DNA from 4 places in the Buttiauxella cochleicola genome. Region 3 is predicted to be linked to each of the others. Evidence: predicted binding sites of a transcription regulator. Region 3 holds the regulator's gene; each other region holds the start of a gene.
What was found. Region 3 encodes CRP, which controls carbon source genes, mostly activating them, when cyclic AMP is high. Its sites were predicted from a motif close to ATGTGANNNNNNTCACAT; they were not measured.
Positions count from the first base shown of each region.

Region 1 (3,179 bases), on a different contig from region 3:
GGCCAGCGGCAACTAACACTGAAGTCAGCACCGCCCAGCGAGGGGTTTCAAGCTCAAAATGGAAACCGACCCACAACGCCAGCACGATGGCAAAAGCCAGTTTGAAGGCGAAGCGTAAATGTAACCGCGAAATATAATACATATCGACCTACGCTTAACCGAACTCACGCAAGCGATGCATGAGTTTAATAAATACTGATTCGTGGTCAGTATCTCTGTCTTTTTCCCCTGTCACCACGACGGTCGCCGTTGTCCCGGCGGGATAAAGATTGGCTTGTTGCTCATCAAGGTGAATTCGCACCGGCACACGTTGCGCCAGACGCACCCATTCCAGATTGGAGTCGACGGTCGCCATCCCTTTGCTGTCTCGGGTGCTGCTGGCATTAGTCACACCGGCAGAAAGGCTGTCGACGGTTCCACGTAATACACGGTTACTACCCAGCGGCGTGATTTGCACCCGGTAACCTGGACGAATACCGTCGAGCTTGGTTTCTTCCATATAGGCCAGGATGTAGAACGTACCGCGTTTGACCAGCGCCACAGCGGTTGATCCACGAGTAATAAACTCACCGGTATAGACATTCAGGTTGGTGACCCAACCTTCTGCGGGTGCACGAATAACGGTACGTTGTAGGTCCAGTTGAGCTAAATCACGTGTCGCTTCAGCCTTTGATAATTGATGCATGACCGTCTGCAACACATTGTTGGACTGTTCAATTTCTTCACGCGACATGGCCTGCGTACCCAACGAATTGCGGCGTCCGGCTTCACGACGTTTTTCCCCGGCCAGAGCCTGGTAGTAGGCAACATCGGCCTGTGCTTGCTCGAGCGCTTTCTGATAACGCGGCTGGTCGATGGTGAATAGGATCTGATCTTTCTTCACCAGTTGGTTGTCATGCACCTTCACGTCGGTAATTAAACCGGACACGTCCGGCGCAATCGCGACCACATCAGCGGTAAAACGAGCGTCACGCGTCCACGGGGATTCGGTATAAAACACCCAGGCACGGTAGATAGCGATGAAAGCCAGCAGCACAAGAATTAGCGTGATGGCCGTGCGGATCATTTTTGTTGTAAGTGCTTTCACATCAACCTCAAACAAACAGGCGCGAGATCAGATAAAACAGACAGCAATAAAGCGCTGTATTAAATAATGCCGGGTGCCAGACAAAATCATAAATTCCCGTCGGAGTCAGCAGACGGCGAACCAACCAGAACAGCGCCAGCGATAGAATTAGCTCGAAGAATATCGGCGGAAAAGAAAGACCGAATATCACGATAACGGGAAATAGACTCATGTTAACCTTGCAGAAAATACAGAAGACACAAACCCTGGTTCAGCCAGAAACGCTGAGCTAACGAGTGGTACAGGTTGTGCTGAGAATAATATATTACCGTAATTGTTAGCCGGTTATCTATAATATGTGATCTAAATCACTTTTAAGCCAGAGTGAACAATGGAAAGACTTAAACGCATGTCAGTTTTTGCAAAAGTTGTCGAACTCGGTTCTTTTACCGCCGCCGCCAGACAGCTAGAAATGAGCGTATCGTCTATAAGCCAAACCGTTTCCAAATTAGAAGACGAGTTACAGGTCAAGCTGCTAAACCGCAGTACTCGCAGCATTGGGCTCACTGAAGCCGGTAAAATTTACTATCTGGGCTGCCGCAAAATGCTGCACGAAGCGAAAGAGGTGCATGAGCAACTTTACGCTTTTAACAACACGCCTATTGGCACACTGCGAATAGGTAGTTCTTCAACTATGGCACAAAATGTCCTCGCGTCCATGACGGCGGACATGCTCAAAGAATACCCGGAGTTGACCGTAAACCTGGTCACCGGCATCCCCGCGCCGGACTTGATTGCCGATGGTCTGGACGTGGTAATTCGTGTCGGCGCTTTGCAGGATTCAAGCCTCTTCTCAACACGCCTCGGCTCGATGCCGATGGTGATTTGCGCCGCGAAAAGTTACCTGCAACAAAACGGCACGCCAGAAAAGCCTGCCGATCTTGCCAGCCATTCCTGGCTTGAATACAGCATTCGCCCGCACAATGAATTTGAGTTGATCGCCCCGGAAGGCCTCACCACGCGCATGATCCCGCAAGGTCGTTTCGTCACAAATGATCCTATGACCTTAAGCCGCTGGCTAAAAGTCGGCGCCGGGATCGCCTATGTTCCACTGATGTGGGTGATCGATGAGATCAATGACGGAACGCTTGAGATCTTATTGCCGAGCTATCAATCCGATCCGCGTCCGGTATACGCGCTGTATACCGAAAAGGACAAATTGCCTTTGAAAGTGCAGGTTTGTATAAACTACCTGACCGAATATTTCGTGAAGGTTTCGCATCTTTTTCAAGGAGTTCGCGAGAACAAAGGACGTGTAAAAGATATCGAATAAATGGCGAGAAATTGAAACAAAACAGCCGGGATTTACCCGGCTGTTGGACTGTAGGAATGAGCTGTTAAGCTGTGCCACCAACGGTCAGATTGTCGACTTTAAGCGTTGGCTGGCCAACTCCGACTGGCAGACTCTGCCCTTCTTTTCCACAAACGCCGACACCGTTATCCAGCGCCAGGTCATTACCGACCATGGAAACTTGCTGCATGGCTTCGATACCGGAACCAATTAACGTTGCGCCTTTTACCGGCTTAGTCACTTTTCCATTTTCGATGAGATAGGCTTCGGAAGTTGAGAACACAAACTTACCAGAAGTGATGTCTACCTGACCGCCACCAAAGTTAGGAGCATAGATACCATACTCAACGGATTCGATGATCTCTTGCGGAGTAGACTTACCGGCCAGCATATAAGTATTGGTCATGCGCGGCATTGGCAGGTGCGCATAAGATTCGCGACGGCCATTACCTGTTGGCGCAACACCCATCAAGCGAGCATTAAGCTTATCCTGCATGTAGCCTTTCAGGATGCCGTTTTCGATAAGCACATTGTACTGACCCGGCACACCTTCATCGTCAATAGCCACTGAGCCACGGCGGTTTGCCATGGTGCCATCATCGACAATTGTACAAAGTTCAGAAGCAACTAACTGGCCCATTTGACCGCTAAATACCGAAGTACCACGACGGTTAAAATCACCTTCCAGACCGTGACCGACTGCTTCATGCAGTAGCACGCCCGGCCAACCTGCACCCAGCACCACCGGGAACGTACCGGCAG
Region 1 is NZ_JAJSOU010000019.1:42,187-45,365, forward strand. It holds gene aaeB (p-hydroxybenzoic acid efflux pump subunit AaeB) at 1-142, opposite strand, end outside; gene aaeA (p-hydroxybenzoic acid efflux pump subunit AaeA) at 155-1,066, opposite strand; gene aaeX (p-hydroxybenzoic acid efflux pump operon protein AaeX) at 1,095-1,298, opposite strand; gene aaeR (HTH-type transcriptional activator AaeR) at 1,458-2,399, shown strand; gene tldD (metalloprotease TldD) at 2,464-3,179, opposite strand, start outside.
Region 1: aaeR (HTH-type transcriptional activator AaeR) is a predicted target of CRP. The motif match lies at 1,423-1,440, and genes of this name have one in related genera.

Region 2 (3,179 bases), on a different contig from region 3:
AAACGGGCCATATCGTGGCCAATGGTCGCGGCTTCCTGGTAGGTGGGGCCAGAGGAAAAATCGTGGCTCAGCAACCCTTTCCAGTAAGTTTCATAAGAGTTGTGAATAGAATGCCAGTGCCAGTACGCCACCATGCTGGCTCCGCTGGCGATATGGCTGAATGCCTGCAAGCGTAATTGGCCAGGATACGGCGTCCATTTAGCAAAACCCTGTGCCTGAGTTTCCATCACATAATAGTTTTGTCCGCCTTTCAGGTTCCTTGCCACATCGCCGCTAAAGGCAATTTCACGGCCTGTCAGCTTGTCTTGCGTTGGGTGGTAAACGTCAATACTTGCCACGCTCAAGGCTTTGGCCGCGGCAAAATGATCGACTTGCGGCTGCATGCCAAACGACCAACCGCGCCATTCAAAATCGAAGTTCTGCGTCACAAACTGCTGCGGTTGTGCATATTCCCGCACGATATCGGCTTGCCAGGCTAAATACTCAGCCACCTTTTTGCGGCGAAAATGCGCAAAGGCACAGCCAAGGCTCGCATTAATGGTGCCGTGAATCGGCGGGAAGTCGTCCCAGCTATTAATACGGTTACTCCAGTATTCCAAGCCAAACGCATCATTTAACTGGCGGATATCGGGATAACGCTTTTTCAGCGATTGTTTAAATGCGCACTGAATAGCCTCACCAACATTGTCATAATGCTTGGTTTCATTATCTACTTGGTAACCAATAACCGCTGGATGATGGCAAACATGCTCCAGCAAGACGCGAATAATATTTTCTGCATAGCCAAGAAAATGCGAGTCCATAATATCCATGATCTGACGGCGACCATAAATTTCATGTCCCTGTGGGGAAGTCAGCAAAATGTCAGGATGTTTCTTAGCCAGCCAATAAGGCACGGCATAGGTTGGTGTACCGATAATGACGGAAATCCCCGCGTGATGCATAGCATCCAGCACACGGTCAATGTGGTAAAAGTTATATTGCTTTTCTACTGGTTCTAGCGTGCTCCAGGTTGACTCAGCGATTCGGACAACATTGATACCTGCTGCCAGCATCATTTCAATATCTTTTCCCAGCCGATCTTCACGTATATATTCATCGTAATACGCGACGCCATAATAAAGTCCGGACATATTCAGTGATCTCCATCGGTGCTTATTCCGTCTGGTTAATATAGGCCGATGGCTAAAAAAGCGACTTCACTATCACGCTATGTTTCCTGTAGAAATCTGCTGCATGAGATGAAATGTGATCTGGATTGCATGATGGGAGAAAATGGAGGGGAAAAGCTCAGGGAAGCCGCGACTTCCCTGCAAAAAAACAAAACTACACCTTCAAATAGACCACCTGTGTTTGCAGATATTCATTCAAACCGTGGCGACCATCGGCACCCCCAATACCTGATTTACGCCACCCGGCATGGAAGCCCTGCATTGCTTCAAAGTTTTCACGGTTGATGTAGGTTTCGCCGAACTTAAGGCCCTTAATGGCCTTCATCGCGACATTTAAATCACGCGTGTAAATCGAAGACGTCAGGCCGTAATCGCTATCATTTGCCATCTCAAGCGCTTGTTCCAGCGTTTCAAAGGTGGTGACGGGCAGCACCGGGCCGAAAGTTTCGTCATGCATGATTGCCATATCCTGGCGCACATCCACCAGCAGCGTTGGCGGGTAGAAATACCCTTTGCCTTCCGGCGCTTTACCACCCAGCACCACTCGTGCGCCTTCGCTGACCGCACGCGCCACTTTCTGCTCGACGCGTTCCAGCGCTGCGGCGTTAATTAGTGGCCCCATCGACACATCATTGCGCTCGCCAGTATTCCCAAAACTCACCTGTTTAAACGCTTCGCTTAGACGGGTAATAAATTCGTCGTAAATGCCTTTTTGCACGTACACACGTTCCGCACAGTTGCACACCTGCCCGGTGTTGATCATGCGTGAATCAACAATCGATTTCACCGCGATATTAAGGTCAGCATCGTCCATCACAATGGCTGGCGCTTTGCCGCCCAGCTCAAGGCACACTTTGGTGATGTTTTTAGCCGCCGCCGCCATGATTTTTTCACCCGCGCCAACGCTCCCGGTCATGCTGACCATCGCGACTTTCGGGTTACCCGCCAGTTCTTGCCCTACCGTTTCACCGCGCCCCAGCACCAGGTTAAACACCCCTTTTGGCAGCCCGATATCATGGACAATCTCCGCAAAAGCGATGGCGTTGTTTGGCGTAAATTCGCTCGGTTTGATAACAATGGTGTTGCCGGTAATCAGCGCTGGTGCGAGTTTGCGCGCAATCAGGAAGAACGGGAAGTTCCACGGCAAAATCCCGGTAGTCACGCCTAAAGCACGTTTGAACACCAGAATGTTTTCCCCAGGGCGGTCACTTTGCAGAATTTCACCTTCGTAACGGCGCGCCCATTCCGCCATGTAATCGAGATAATCTGCGGTGAAGGCCACTTCCACTTCAGCCAGTTGCTGGGTTTTCCCGCCTTCGGCAACAATCAATGCGCTGATGGTTTTTGCACGTTCACGAATCCCGGCAGAAATTTTACGCAGCCACCCTGCGCGCTCAATGGCGGGCAAAGATTCCCAACCATCCTGCGCTTTTTCCGCCGCGTCAATCGCATCACGGGCGTGCTTTGCGTCACCGTCAGGAATGCGAGAAATCAGTTCTTCTGTTGCAGGGTTAATCACATCAATCCACTGATCGCCCTGCCACTGAACAAATTGACCATCAATATACATCGGGTGTTGTACAGGTGCTGTCATGACCGGTTCCTCTGTGTTTGCTGTTTTTATGTTTCGCTTATGTGAAATCAATGTAAACACCTTAGGTATCACAAACAGCCAGTCAGCCAAAATGGTCATGAACTGTGATGGATCTCAATAAAAACAACGGAAAAGAAGCCGTTTGGTTATAGCTGGAGAGGAGAAAAATGACCGTTTTAAGAATCTTCAGCAGAAAACGGTCATGATGTGAGAATTAGAGCAGTTGGCGGGCTGTCGGATAGTCAGTTATCAGCACGTCGATATAACCGCCGTGCAGCGCACCACGAATGGCATTGGCTTTGTCATTCCCGCCTGCAAGTGCCACCACATGCGGGCAGTCGTGAACCTGGCTCAGTTCCATGCCGATAACCGGATCTTCTTCTTTGCTCAAAACCGGCTCGCCCTGCGCATTG
Region 2 is NZ_JAJSOU010000013.1:105,593-108,771, forward strand. It holds gene LVQ79_RS17250 (beta-galactosidase) at 1-1,133, opposite strand, end outside; gene aldA (aldehyde dehydrogenase) at 1,327-2,766, opposite strand; gene LVQ79_RS17260 (sugar-binding transcriptional regulator) at 2,981-3,179, opposite strand, start outside.
Region 2: LVQ79_RS17250 (beta-galactosidase) is a predicted target of CRP. The motif match lies at 1,247-1,264, and genes of this name have one in related genera.

Region 3 (3,179 bases):
GCCGTAGCTTTTGCGAATAAACAGATAGCTCACCAACGTAATGACCAGCATCGCGCCCAGAGCAATGCTTTGCGGGAAGTGGAAGTGAAGCGCAATACCTGCGATGGCAAGGCCTGCAATGGTGCCAGCCGAACGGTGGAGAATACGAACTCGTGTGGCACCGTAGCCGTTTTGCGTCACGAACATTACCGTCATTAAAATCCAGTAGGGCTTGGGCAGATGTAAAAATGCACCCAGCAGACTGGCTATCGTGAGCATCACACCCAATCTTGCTGCGTTGCGAAGCGCCGCTGACTTCAATGATAAATAACTTTTCAATGCCGCCCACAACGGTAAACGGCGTTGCCGGTCTTCCATTAAATCACGGACATACAGTGGGCGTTGGGTGCGTAGCACGCGAGCGACACGGCTGAAGTGGTAATGGCAAAATTGCCCAACCGGGTTATCTGGATTTTGACGGGCGATTTTCTCAAGGGCATCGATCTGTTTTTCCATCGTAAAACGCTGTGGATAACGATGGTAAAGAATGTCGTCAGCCAGTACACGTAACCGCGCCGCGATGGTCTGTGCATTCCAGCGAATAACTGCTTCTGCATGGCTTTGCTCGACGAGCTTCTGAACTTCAGCTGGTTGGTGAAGGCTTACCGAGATGTGCTCTTGCAAATCCAATGCTACCTGGAATGCACGCAGCAAACGCTTGTAGCCGTTTTGCTGGTTTGCCGCCAGCATATGAAGCTGTTGGTAGCACTGGGTAATGAGATCCACCGCTTTTTGCTGACGAGCCAGCAGCGGTGGGAGCGCTTTTTCCGGATCGGTATGTTGAGTCAGCATGCCGTATTTTGCTTCACAGTAATCTGCCAACTGCCGATAGAGCAGACTCAATGATTCCCGCAGTGGCTGCTCGCGCCACATCCAGAACCAAAACCAGTTAAATACGCCGTACCAAATCGTACCGGAGACATACAGCAGCATCGGTTTCCAGATCGGCATATTCCCGGCCATGCTGAGCGTAAATATGGCAGCAATGAGTGATGCGGGAAGCAGACGAGCGTGCAGGGAACTGATTTCTGCCGTGACACCCAGCAAGAGCGCCATCACAACAAGAATGACGGGCAGTGGCACAGTGGTGTAAAGCAGCAAAAGCTGCATGATCAAACTGCTGGCAGCAAACAGACAGCCACCGACGATCAGGCGTTTGAAGAAACGTTTGTGCGGAGTATCAAGACCGGCAATGTTGCAACAGGCAGGGACTAAAGAGAAAAGCAGACCAGACTGGAGATCGCCGACGAGCAAACCTACTGCCACCGGAAGGCACAGCACCAGCGTCTGCCGCAGTGCGTAGTTAACTTCGGGATGGTAGATCAGTCTTCGCCACATAAACCCTTCTTACTTAAAGCTGCAGCGGCGTTAGCTGCGTTCATTCACCCGAATCACTTACTTGAGTAAGCTCATCGGGATGAACTCACTTGCTGCCTTGCTGCAACTTCAATTAATCGGGTTTCGGATTTAGTTTTTTAGAGACAAAAAAGGCGTGTTATGAAGCAACACGCCATTTTTTAGACGGAGATTAACGAGTGCCGTATACGACGATCGTTTTACCGTGAGCGGAGATCAGATTTTGATCTTCCAGCATTTTCAAGATACGACCAACAGTTTCGCGAGAGCAACCCACGATCTGACCGATTTCCTGACGGGTAATTTTAATCTGCATACCGTCTGGGTGAGTCATTGCATCAGGTTGTTTAGCCAGGTTCAGCAGCGTCTGCGCGATGCGACCGGTAACGTCCAGGAATGCCAGGTTGCCTACTTTCTCTGAAGTGACTTGCAGACGGTTAGCCATCTGTGAAGACAGGCGCATCAGAATGTCTGGATTGACCTGGATCAGCTGGCGGAATTTTTTATAAGAAATTTCAGCCACTTCACAGGCACTTTTAGCACGAACCCAGGCACTACGTTCCTGACCTTCTTCGAACAGCCCTAACTCACCAATGAAATCGCCCTGATTTAGATAGGAGAGGATCATTTCCTTGCCCTCTTCATCTTTAATCAGAACAGCCACAGAGCCCTTGACGATGTAATACAACGTCTCTGCCTTCTCACCTTGGTGAATGAGTGTGCTCTTCGATGGATACTTATGAATGTGGCAATGGGACAAGAACCATTCGAGAGTCGGGTCTGTTTGCGGTTTGCCAAGCACCATGCGCGGTTATCCTCTGTTTTATAACTGGCTACCAACGACAGGACGCTAAACATCCTGTCTGGCGTTGCAAGTAATTAGAATATTCCCCACCTTGGGGAGATGGCATGCAAGTCATTCTTGCTGCCTGTAATTAGTGATGTCCTCTGCATACATGCATAACGTCAATGTATCGATGTAGCATCTGGATTGTTTTAGCATAGCTTTTGACAAGTGTCTCCTGTTGTCTCGTTTCAGCTTGACGCATGTCGCCTTCCGTTGCCAGATTTGCTGAATCTGCGTACTCTGAAAGGTAATTTTTCTACAGGAGTGAGTAGCATGCAGGCACGAGTGAAATGGGTTGAAGGGTTTACCTTCCTGGGCGAGTCCGCTTCAGGGCACCAGATCCTTATGGATGGCAATTCAGGTGATAAAGCACCAAGCCCAATGGAAATGGTGCTGATGTCCGTTGGCGGTTGCAGTGCAATTGACGTAGTTTCTATTTTGCAAAAAGGCCGCTACACCGTGACCGATTGTGAAGTGAAACTAACCTCTGAGCGCCGTGAAGAGGCTCCGCGTTTGTTTACGCATATCAATCTGCATTTCATCGTGACAGGCAAAGAGCTAAAAGATGCTGCAGTTTCCCGTGCAGTAGACCTCTCTGCTGAGAAGTACTGCTCTGTTGCACTGATGCTTGAAAAAGCGGTAAACGTTACACATAGCTATGAAGTGATTGAAGGCTAAAGAGTGAAAACGGGCGGGTTCAACCGCCCTGATTATTGATATTCCGACCTTCTGCCAGACGCTTAACCAGCGGTGTCATAATCAATTCCATCGCCAGCCCCATCTTGCCGCCCGGCACCACCAATGTATTGATATGCGAAATAAATGAGCCTTGTAGCATGGCGAGCAAATACGGGAAATCGATGTCATCCAGCCCGCGAAAATGAATCACCACAAAACTTTCATCCAGAGACGGGATGCCGCGAGCTGCAAATGGGTT
Region 3 is NZ_JAJSOU010000002.1:43,325-46,503, reverse strand. It holds gene LVQ79_RS02515 (YccS/YhfK family putative transporter) at 1-1,377, opposite strand, end outside; gene crp (cAMP-activated global transcriptional regulator CRP) at 1,568-2,200, opposite strand; gene LVQ79_RS02505 (OsmC family protein) at 2,516-2,920, shown strand; gene LVQ79_RS02500 (phosphoribulokinase) at 2,940-3,179, opposite strand, start outside.

Region 4 (3,179 bases), on a different contig from region 3:
CCCTGCCGTTATAATCCCGCCCGCTGTCGTTTTTTAGTTCGTTTTCCTTTTTCATTCAATACACAGGGATTCTGTATGCAACTACTCATGGGATTGATCGGCATGATCGTTCTGCTGCTGATCGCCGTTTTACTTTCCAGTAATCGCAAAGCAATTAATCTGCGTACTGTTTTAGGTGCATGGATTATTCAGGTCGGTATCGGGGCGCTAATCCTGTATGTTCCGGTCGGTCGCCAGGTTCTGCTCGCTATGTCCGAAGGGGTCGCTAACGTAATTGGTTACGGTAACGCCGGTATTTCCTTCCTGTTCGGTGGCTTAGTTTCAGACAAAATGTTCGAAGTCTTTGGCGGCGGTGGCTTTATTTTCGCACTGCGTGTTCTGCCAATTATCGTCTTCTTCTCCTCACTGATTGCTGTGCTGTACTACCTTGGCATTATGCAGTTTGTTATTCGTATTCTCGGCGGTGGTCTGCGTAAGATTCTGAAAACCTCTCGTACAGAATCTCTTTCTGCAACAGCAAACATCTTTGTTGGTCAGACTGAAGCTCCGCTGGTTGTTCGTCCTTATATCGCCACTATGACGCGTTCAGAACTGTTCGCTGTTATGTGTGGTGGTTTGGCTTCTGTTGCAGGTTCAGTACTGGCAGGTTACGCGCAAATGGGCGTGCCACTAGAGTACCTGATTGCCGCTTCATTCATGGCAGCCCCTGGCGGGTTACTGTTCGCCAAAATTATCTTGCCTGAGACAGAAACGCCAAACGACTCACCTGAACTGGACTCTTTGAAAAACGATCCAGACCGCCCGGCAAACGTGCTGGATGCGGCGGCATCAGGTGCAGCTTCTGGTATGCAACTGGCTTTGAACGTGGGTGCAATGCTGCTGGCGTTTGTTGCTTTGATAGCGCTGCTTAACGGCATGCTTTCTGGCATTGGTGGTTGGTTCAACTATCCGCAACTGTCTATGGAACTGATTCTCGGCTGGGTGTTCTCACCACTGGCATGGGTTATCGGTGTACCGTGGAGTGAAGCTAACGTTGCTGGTTCCTTCATTGGCCAGAAGTTAATCATCAACGAATTTGTTGCTTACCTGAACTTCGGGGAATACCTGAAAGATGACGCCACTGTAGCGGCAGCAGGTCTGCAAGTTCTGTCAGATCACACCAAAGCAATTATCTCCTTTGCTCTGTGTGGTTTTGCTAACCTTTCTTCTATCGCTATCCTGATTGGTGGACTTGGAAGCATGGCTCCAAACCGTCGTCATGATATTGCACAGTTAGGTCTTAAGGCTGTAGCAGCAGGTACATTGTCAAACCTGATGAGTGCCACAATTGCCGGGGTCTTCCTGTCATTATAAAAAAGAGATGTTAAAATTATAACATCTCTGTGAAATCAATGGCTGGCGCTTGCGTCGGCCATTTTTTATATCTGGCGATGAATTTTCCGTTATCGCTCGTTGTTAAATCACATATACTGTACAAATTATGTAATTTCATCGTGGCTTTTGTGAAGCTATCCGCAAAACCATCAGGGTTGTGAATGTTATAATTATAACATCGCAACTGATTCTATATCTTTTGTTGGAGAATGTTATGACCGATTTAACTGCAAGCAGCCTGCGCGCCCTGAAACTGATGGATCTGACCACTCTGAATGACGATGACACTAATGAAAAAGTGATCGCACTTTGTCATCAGGCAAAAACTTCAGTGGGCAACACCGCAGCTATTTGTATCTACCCGCGTTTCATCCCAATCGCGCGTAAAACTCTGAATGCTCAGGGCACTCCTGATATTCGCATCGCTACGGTGACCAACTTCCCACACGGCAACGACGACATCGAAATCGCGCTGGCTGAAACTCGTGCTGCTATCGCCTATGGCGCAGACGAAGTGGATGTGGTGTTCCCATACCGTGCGCTGATCGCCGGTAACGAACAAGTTGGTTTCGAACTGGTGAAAGCTTGTAAAGAAGCCTGTGCCGCGGCTAACGTTTTGCTGAAAGTCATCATCGAAACGGGTGAGCTGAAAGAAGAAGCGCTGATTCGTAAAGCTTCTGAAATCTCCATCAAAGCAGGCGCTGATTTCATCAAAACCTCTACTGGTAAAGTGCCAGTCAACGCAACACCTGAAAGCGCACGCATCATGATGGAAGTTATTCGTGATATGGGCGTTGAAAAAACTGTTGGTTTCAAACCAGCTGGTGGCGTGCGTACTGCTGAAGATGCAGCGCTGTTCCTGTCTATCGCTGATGACCTGTTTGGTGCTGACTGGGCTGATTCCCGTCACTACCGCTTTGGTGCTTCCAGCCTGCTCGCAAGCTTGTTAAAAGCGCTGGGTCATGGCGACGGTAAAAGCACAAGCGCTTACTAATCTCTTCCTTGCGGCGGGCTCCCCGCCGCATTTCACCTGATGTACTCAGGGGGTTACCTTGTTTCTCGCTCAAGAAATTATTCGTAAAAAACGTGATGGTCATGCTCTCAGTGATGAGGAGATTCGTTTCTTCATTAATGGTATTCGAGATAACACCATCTCCGAAGGGCAGATTGCCGCACTGGCAATGACTATCTTCTTCCACGACATGACTATGCCTGAACGCGTATCACTGACCATGGCGATGCGAGATTCAGGAACCGTGTTGGACTGGAAGAGCCTTAACCTAAATGGCCCAATCGTTGATAAACATTCAACGGGCGGCGTGGGTGATGTGACGTCCTTAATGCTTGGCCCAATGGTGGCGGCATGCGGCGGTTATATCCCAATGATCTCTGGCCGCGGTTTAGGCCACACTGGCGGTACGCTCGATAAACTCGAAGCGATCCCAGGCTTTGATATTTTCCCGGACGATAACCGTTTCCGCGACATTATTAAAAATGTCGGCGTGGCGATTATCGGCCAGACTAACTCGCTTGCTCCGGCTGACAAGCGTTTCTACGCGACGCGTGACATTACCGCGACCGTAGACTCCATCCCGCTGATCACCGCATCAATTCTTGCGAAGAAACTCGCAGAAGGCCTGGATGCGTTAGTGATGGATGTGAAAGTGGGCAGTGGCGCATTTATGCCTACTTATGAGCTTTCTGAATTACTGGCTGAAGCGATTGTTGGCGTGGCAAATGGCGCGGGCGTTAAAACCACGGCGCTACTCACCGACATGAACCAGGTGCTGGCATCCAGCGCGGGT
Region 4 is NZ_JAJSOU010000005.1:194,600-197,778, reverse strand. It holds gene LVQ79_RS08730 (NupC/NupG family nucleoside CNT transporter) at 76-1,353, shown strand; gene deoC (deoxyribose-phosphate aldolase) at 1,589-2,368, shown strand; gene deoA (thymidine phosphorylase) at 2,427-3,179, shown strand, end outside.
Region 4: deoC (deoxyribose-phosphate aldolase) is a predicted target of CRP. The motif match lies at 1,536-1,553, and genes of this name have one in related genera.